2 linked regions of the Pleomorphomonas sp. PLEO genome follow. The protein of the gene in region 1 binds, or shares a complex with, the protein of each later gene. Links are inferred from orthologs where the notes say so. Each region holds a gene or a part of one and is shown on either strand. Other genes may lie near its edges.

Region 1 (3,635 bases):
GGCACTCTTTCGAACAGGTCAATGACATCCTGATTGATCAGGCGGATGCACCCGGAGGAGACGTTGCTGCCGATCGTCCAAGGCTCCACCGTGCCATGGATACGATAGAGAGTGTCGATGTTGCCCTGATAAAGGTAATGCGCACGGGCGCCCAACGGATTGTCCGGACCGCCGGGCATGCCACCAGCCCACTTGCGAGAGTTGGGATCGCGCGCCTGCATTTCCACCGGCGGGTGCCACGACGGCCATTTTGCCTTGCGACGAATGACGGCGGAACCGGCCCAGGCAAATCCCTCGCGACCGACGCCGATGCCGTAGCGCATCGCCCGGCCGTCACCCAGCACCAGATAGAGGTAGCGGGCGGGTGTATCGACGATGAGGGTGCCCGCCGGCTCGTCGGTCACATAGTCGACCTCCCGGCGCAGGAACGCCGGATTGACCCGCGTCAGATCCACCGCGGGAACAGTGAACCCGCCGTCCTTAATCTCGCCGTACATCGCGACATACTCAGCGGACGGCAAAGGATAGCGCTTCGGCTTGGTTGGATCGATGAGCGGCGGCATCGCCGGCACGCCGGGGTTCGTAACGCAAGCGGCAAGGACAAGAGGCAGCGCGCCGAGAAAGGCTCGCCTGGACGGTAGGTTCATAGTCTCCACTTTCTGCTGATTCGACGGTGGCATTCAGTCAACCTGATGAACGCACAATACTCTAGTCATGTTGCTAAACTTGCCCGGCTGAGATCAGTTTTCCGCGAGCGGATGCTGAATGCGTTCGCCATAGCGCTGATGAAAGGTGGTCATCGACTTGTCGGCGATGCGCACCGTCAGGCGTAGCGTGCCGTCATCGCCTTCGTGCCGTTCGAGTACTTCGCCATGATCGTAGAGCCAGGCAAGTCCGGCGCCGTCGGAAGGATCGAGGGCGAGTTCGTGCACCGGCCTGGTACCAACCACCCTTGCTTCGATAGCTGCCAACAGTTCGGGCAAACCCGCTCCGGTGACGGCCGAGACAACGTGCCGTTCCTGCCCGCCAGGGGATTCGGTCTCTGCCTGCGCCAGCAGAACGTCGCGCCGCGCGTCGTCGACAAGGTCGATCTTGTTCCACACTTCGATGATGCGGTCGCGATCCTCGGGATTGAGGCCGAGTTGCTTCAGCACTTCCGCAACGTCGCTCGCCTGCGCCTCGGTATCCTTGTGAGAAATGTCTCGCACATGCAGGATAATCGACGCCTCGATCACCTCCTCAAGCGTTGCCCGGAAGGCCGCGACGAGGTGCGTCGGCAGGTTCGAAATGAATCCCACGGTGTCCGACAGAATGGCATCGGTACCGTGCGGCAGCTTGATGCGGCGAAGCGTAGGATCGAGCGTTGCAAACAGAAGATCCTTGGCGAACACATCCGCTTCGGTCAGCTCATTGAACAGCGTCGATTTGCCGGCGTTGGTGTAGCCAACCAGCGCCACCACCGGATGCGGCACCTTGCGCCGCTGTCGCCTGTGCAAATCTCGCGTACGTTTGACCTGTTCGAGATCGGCCTCAATGCGCGTAATCTTATCTTGGAGTTGGCGCCGGTCAGCTTCGATCTGCGTTTCGCCGGGACCACCCAGGAAGCCGAAACCACCGCGCTGCCGCTCAAGGTGAGTCCACGAGCGGACGAGGCGCGATTTCTGGTACTTGAGGTGGGCAAGTTCCACCTGCAGTCGCCCTTCGCGCGTCCGTGCCCGTTCGCCAAAGATTTCGAGGATGAGCCCCGTACGATCGATAACTTTGGTTTTCCAGGCTTTTTCCAGGTTGCGCTGCTGAATGGGCGTGAGCGCATGATCGACGATGACGAGGTCGATCTCCTCGGCCTCTACCCTCTCGCCGATTTCTTCCACCTTGCCGGAGCCAAACAACGTTGCCGGCTTCGGCTGGTTGACCGGCACGGGAAGGGTGGCGCGCACATTGAGATCGATGGCCAAGGCCAAGCCGGAGGCTTCCTCAAGCCGCGCTTCAAGATCGCGCTGGGTGATTGTGGCAGCGTCGTCCCTGCCCCCCCGCTGACGCAGATCGGGCACAAGAACCAATGCCCTCGCCGGCTCATCGATGCGATCGACACTCTTCTTGCGAGGACGGCCGCCCTCTTCAAGATCCTGTTCGTCGGTCACTTAACCTCCCGAAAACCGCGCCGCGCGCGGCCAATAACTGATTTCCGTGATAAGCCGCCCATGGAGCGATCCATGAGCGGACAACAACGGAACCCATCGGACTCAGTTCGGTTCCTCGCTACCTTCGAAAAGGGCCAAAGGCTGAGCCGGCATGATGGTGGAAATGGCGTGCTTGTAGACGAGCTGGGAATGCCCGTCGCGCCGCAGGAGGACGCAGAAGTTATCGAACCAGGTGACCACGCCCTGTAGCTTGACGCCATTGATCAGAAAAATCGTCAGCGAAATCTTATTCTTACGGACGTGATTAAGGAAGGTGTCCTGAAGATTTTGGGCTTTGTCCGCCATTTTATTCGGCCTTTTCGACTTCGTTTTTTTGTGAGGGGCAAACGCCACACCGACGCTACGCGTCGCCCGGACTTATGGTTACGCCGGGCGCGTCGGAAATTACCAGTCCATTTCGAATGCGTGTCACGGTCGGTGGGCTCGTGCTATCCGTGTTTCGGAGAGCATGTGACAATTTTGCCCAAGGCGGCCTTGGCCGTCAAATCGGTGTGCGCTCGGCGATATCATGGAAGCGCCGCCTCAGACCGGCGGCGACGCTGCCAGGAGCGCCATTGGCGACCGCCTCGCCGTCGATGCTCACGACGGGGCAAAGAATCGCGCCGGCCGACGTCAAGAATACCTCCCGTGCCGCCTTCATCTCGGCCACTGTGAAGTGACGTTCGACGACCGGAACACCCTCGGCGGCCGCCACCTCCATCAAGACCGACCGGGTAATGCCACGGAGAATGCCTCGCTCGGCCGGGCGGGTGACGATCCTGCCCTCTTCGTCGACTAGCCAGACATTGGCGGACGATCCCTCGGTGACAAATCCCTCGGCGTCGACGAACACCGCTTCGAAGGCGCCAGCCTCGCGCGCCGCCTGCTTGGCGAGCGCGTTGGGCAGCAGGCCAACCGTCTTGATGTCCACGCGCTCCCAGCGGTTGTCGGGAAGGGTGATGACGGGCACGCCCTTCTCATAGCGGTGAGCAGCCGCGGCAACGTCCAGCGACTTGGCCGTCGCGGTAAAGGTCGGATTCACGCCGACGGGAAAGGCATGATCGCGCGGCGCGGCACCACGGGAGATCTGCCAGTAGACATAGCCATTCTCGACCCGATTGCGACGAGCAACCTCCCGCAGCACATGGGTCATCGCCGCCCGACTCATCGGCGCGGCAATCCTCAGTTCGGCCAGCGACCGGTCGAGCCGGTCGAGATGGCGGCGAAGATCGATGATGGCGCCATCCTTGATCTGACAGGCCTCATAGACGGCATCCGCGAACTGGTTGCCCCGATCCTCGACGCTGACGACGGCCTCCCGCGACGGAACGTAGCGCCCATTGACGTAGGTGATGCGGGACATGGCCGGCTCTCCAGAACTATACGGCAAGCGGTTATAAGATCACTCGAGTTCGACGATCCGCCCTTCGTCGAGGGTGATGCGCCGGTCCATTC
Region 2 (3,988 bases), 790 kb from region 1 along the record:
GAGATAGAGCTCCATCAGCGCGTCGTGCGTCTCGTCGAAGAAGCTGCAGAGCGCGTCCCCAACCAGAACGACGCGAAAGCCACGATCGATGCCACCGAGCGCCGAAGCGAGTACGCAGACGTCTGTTTCTCCGCCGGTGATGACCAGCGTATCGACATCGGAACCTGACAACATCGCGTCGAGCTGTCCCTCGGTCCACGGCGAGTAGACACGCTTGTCCAGCACGCGCGCCGGTGGCGCAAAGCGTTCAAGGGCGGGAATGATCCGTATGGCTTCGGGATCGAGCTTCTCAAGCGTTATGTCAGCCCAGCGCCGGTAGTAGCGCGCCCAGGTGCCGCGTCCCTCGCCGGGATGGGCCGCGGGAATGAAGCGTGTGAAGAGGGTACGATCGGCATGGCGTGCGCAGATCGCCTCGATCGTCGGCCTAACCCGTTCCAACCACGGCATCGCCCATGGATAGCCGGGGCCAAACACGCGTTGCATATCCACGCAGAGATGCAGCGTGCCCGGCCCCAGCGGCCCATGGATTAAACCTTGATGGACCATTGGCGTTCTCAGAGCTTGACGGCCGCCTCGCGCGCCCACAAGCGAAGCTTGCGGCAGCTTTGGACGAAGGTCGCTATCGAGGCGGCGCCGTCGAGAGGAACGAGCCCCTCGTCGGCATCGGGTTCCAAACCGGCCTTTTCGAACAGCGGATCGGCCTCGGGGCTGTAGGCGATGAACTTGCAGTGCGCGAAGGCATCTGCCACGAAGTCGCGTGCCGCCGCTTCCTTGGCCAGCATCTGAGCTCCCTCTTTGGACAGAATGAGCGCGACGGCATCGAACAAAACCGAGGGGCCGCCGTCGATCATGTGCTTGGCTGGCAGTTGAGTGCCATCGGCGGTAACGACACCGCTCACTTTGGGCGCGATCAGTTCCACGGTGGCGCCTTCCTTTTCGATCGCCATCTGCAAGGCCTTGAGAAGCTTTCCGTCGCAGCCGTTGGAGACGAGGACACCCACCTTGCGGCCGGCGAAGCTCGGCGGACCGTTCTGGATGATGCTGAGGGCAGGTGAGGGGGGTAGATCGTCGCGTGGCGCCACCGCGGCATCGGCCGGCTTGGGCAAGGTCTCAAGTCCGATCCGATCAGCCACCGTCGCGCCGAGCGCCTCATCGATGTTGAGGAGATGGGCGACCATCCGCTCGCGGATCACCGGGTTCTCGCATTTGCTGAGCTCGAAAGTCAGCGCCATGGCGATGTGCTTCTGCTCCGGCCCGGTCTGGCTGTTGAAGAATTGCCGTGCCTGACTGTAGTGGTCGGCGAAGCTCTCCGGCCGCAGCCTTGCCTTCGGGCCCTCGATGGGTTCGCGGAACGAGCGCGCGCCCTGTGCCGGATCTTCGCGCGGCCCTTCGCCCAACGAGTTCGGCTGATAGTTGGCGCGGCCAACCGGATTGCGCATCGCCATGTGACCGTCCTGCTGGAAATGGGCGAACGGGCACTTCGGCGCATTAATGGGAAGATGCGTGAAGTTGGGACTGCCGAGCCGCTTCAGCTGTGTGTCGAGATAGGAAAAATTGCGCCCCTGCAGCAGCGGGTCGTTGGAGAAGTCGATGCCCGGCGGCACGTTCTGCGTCATGAAAGCGACCTGCTCGGTCTCGGCGAAGAAATTGTCCGGCATCCGATCGAGCACCAACCGCCCGACGGGGCGAGGTGGCAGGATCTCCTCCGGGATAAGCTTGGTGGGATCGAGCACGTCGAAATCGAAGCTATCGGCAAACGCCTGATCGAATAACTGGACGCACAATTCCCACTCCGGGAAGTTGCCCGATTTGACGGCCTCCCAAAGGTCCCGCCGATGGAAATCGGGATCGGCGCCGTTGATCTTCACCGCCTCGTTCCACACAACCGACTGAAGCCCGAGCTTGGGCTTCCACAGGAACTTGACGAAGGTGGACTCGTCGCGTGCGTTAAGGAAGCGGAAGGTGTGAACGCCGAAGCCTTCCATGAAGCGGAAGGAGCGGGGGATGGTCCGATCGGACATGACCCACATGATCATGTGCATCGATTCCGGCGTCAGCGAGATGAAGTCCCAGAACGTGTCGTGTGCCGATTGCGCTTGTGGGAAGCCACGATCTGCCTCTGGTTTCACCGAATGGATGACATCCGGAAACTTGATGGCGTCCTGGACGAAGAACACCGGGATGTTGTTGCCGACGATGTCCCAGTTGCCTTCCTTGGTATAGAGCTTCACTGCAAAACCGCGCACATCGCGGGCCAGATCGGCCGAGCCCTCGGAGCCGGCCACCGTTGAGAAGCGGACGAAAGCGGGCGTCTTTTCGCCGGCGCGCTGGAAAATGTCGGCGCGGGTGTAGTCGGCGAGCGACTCATAGGTCTCGAAATAGCCATGTGCGCCATAACCACGGGCATGCACCACCCTCTCGGGGATGCGCTCGTGGTCGAAATGGAAGATCTTCTCGCGAAAATGAAAGTCTTCAATCAGGCTTGGGCCGGGCGTTCCGGCCTTCAGCGAATTCTGGTCATCGGCAACCGGGGCGCCTTGTGCCGTGGTCAGAACAGGAGTGTCGCCAGCTCTCGTCTGGTGCAGTTCGCCGCCTTCGCCACGCAGCAGTGTCTGATCATGGATTTTCGTCGTTGTGCGCTTGTCTTGCGTTGCCTGCCTGGCCATTCTTTTTTGCTCCTCAATGGAAACTCTTGAAGGGTCGGGCCAGCTCACCGGCTTGGCCTCACGTCGACCTAGCGTGTCCTCTCGTCGTGGAAGGTCTGTGGAACTCGAGGGGCTCGCTGGGGGGAGCGCGGTGACGGAACTTGGGACTCTAGGCGAGCTGATCGGCCGCCACGCTTTGAAGGCAGAACCACAAGCGTCGGTATTTGTTCCGCCGATGGGGAAATTTACCCGGTCGTGCGAGACCGCAAAAACAATGCAAATGAGGCCAACGTAGAAAAAAAGCGCGGGATTTCTCCCGCGCCATTTAGCTTAGGGCAAAGCATAGGCGAGAACGTAATCGCCCGCCTTGGTGCCAATCGATCCATGTCCGCCGGCAACGATCACCACCATCTGGCGGCCGTCGCCGAGGGCATAGGTCATCGGTGTTGCCTGTCCGCCGGCTGGCAGGCGGCCCTTCCACAGCTCGCGGCCTGTGGTGAGGTCGTAAGCGCGGAGGTAGTTGTCGACCGCCGCCGCCAGGAAGGCGACGCCACCCTTGGTGATGATCGGGCCGCCGATGCCGGGGACGCCGACCTTGAAGGGTAGAGGCAGTGGCGTCATGTCGTGCACCGTGCCGTTGCGGTGCTTGTAGATGATCTTGCCGGAGGTGAGATCGGCGGCGGCGACGTAGCCCCACGGTGGCGCTTGGCAGGGGATCTGCAGCGGACCGAGGAATGGCCCCATGAAGACGCCATAGGGGGCGCCGTCATTGCGGTTGAGCCCTTGCTCGCTGCCTTTCTGGTCCTGACCGCGCGGCGGGATGTCCGCGCTGGGGACCAATCGCGAGGTGAAGGCGAGATAAGTCGGCATGCCGAACATCACCTGCCGTTCCGGATCGACGGCGATGCTGCCCCAGTTGAACACGCCGAAATTGCCCGGGTAGATCAGGGAGCCCTTCAATGAGGGCGGCGTGTAGCGGCCCTGGTAGTTGAGCTCGTGAAAGCGAATGCGGCAGGCAAGCTGGTCGAACATGGTCACGCCCCACATGTCTTTCTCCTGGAGAGGTGGAGGCGTGAAGGTGAGGGCGGTCAGCGGCTGGGTCGGGGAAGAGACGTCTTCCGCAATGGTGCCACCGGGAGCCGGAACTTCGGTCACCGGCAGGATCGGATCTCCCGTCCGGCGATCAAGGACGTAGATGTCGCCCTGCTTGGTCGCCCCGACGAGGGCCGGCACCGTGTTCCCATCGGCTTTGGTCAGATCGAGCAGGACAGGCTGCGCCGGCACGTCCATGTCCCAGAGGTCGTGGTGGACGGTCTGGCGGACCCAGCGATCCTGTCCGGTGT

What was found.
Region 2: the proteins of hfq (region 1) and AB6N07_RS14480 are in contact, whole or in part, in a crystal structure (PDB 3VU3), measured with the Escherichia coli proteins. The link is inferred for Pleomorphomonas sp. PLEO from one-to-one orthologs.

Annotation. Positions count from the first base shown.
Region 1 is NZ_CP166625.1:3,909,162-3,912,796, forward strand. The notes cover bases 866-3,635. They hold hfq (RNA chaperone Hfq), read right to left. Parts: upstream 2,487-3,635; coding sequence 2,244-2,486; downstream 866-2,243. Other genes in these bases: hflX (GTPase HflX), read right to left, coding at 866-2,081; AB6N07_RS18160 (D-amino-acid transaminase), read right to left, coding at 2,683-3,543; AB6N07_RS18165 (ABC transporter ATP-binding protein), read right to left, coding at 3,583-3,635. Also shown: AB6N07_RS18145 (L,D-transpeptidase), read right to left, coding at 1-647; more of hflX, read right to left, coding at 741-865. UniProt on the Escherichia coli protein: RNA chaperone that binds small regulatory RNA (sRNAs) and mRNAs to facilitate mRNA translational regulation in response to envelope stress, environmental stress and changes in metabolite concentrations.
Region 2 is NZ_CP166625.1:3,124,743-3,128,730, forward strand. What follows is about bases 111-3,106. They hold AB6N07_RS14480 (catalase), read right to left. Parts: upstream 2,667-3,106; coding sequence 555-2,666; downstream 111-554. Other genes in these bases: AB6N07_RS14475 (cysteine hydrolase family protein), read right to left, coding at 111-546; AB6N07_RS14485 (glucose/quinate/shikimate family membrane-bound PQQ-dependent dehydrogenase), read right to left, coding at 2,976-3,106. Also shown: more of AB6N07_RS14475, read right to left, coding at 1-110; more of AB6N07_RS14485, read right to left, coding at 3,107-3,988.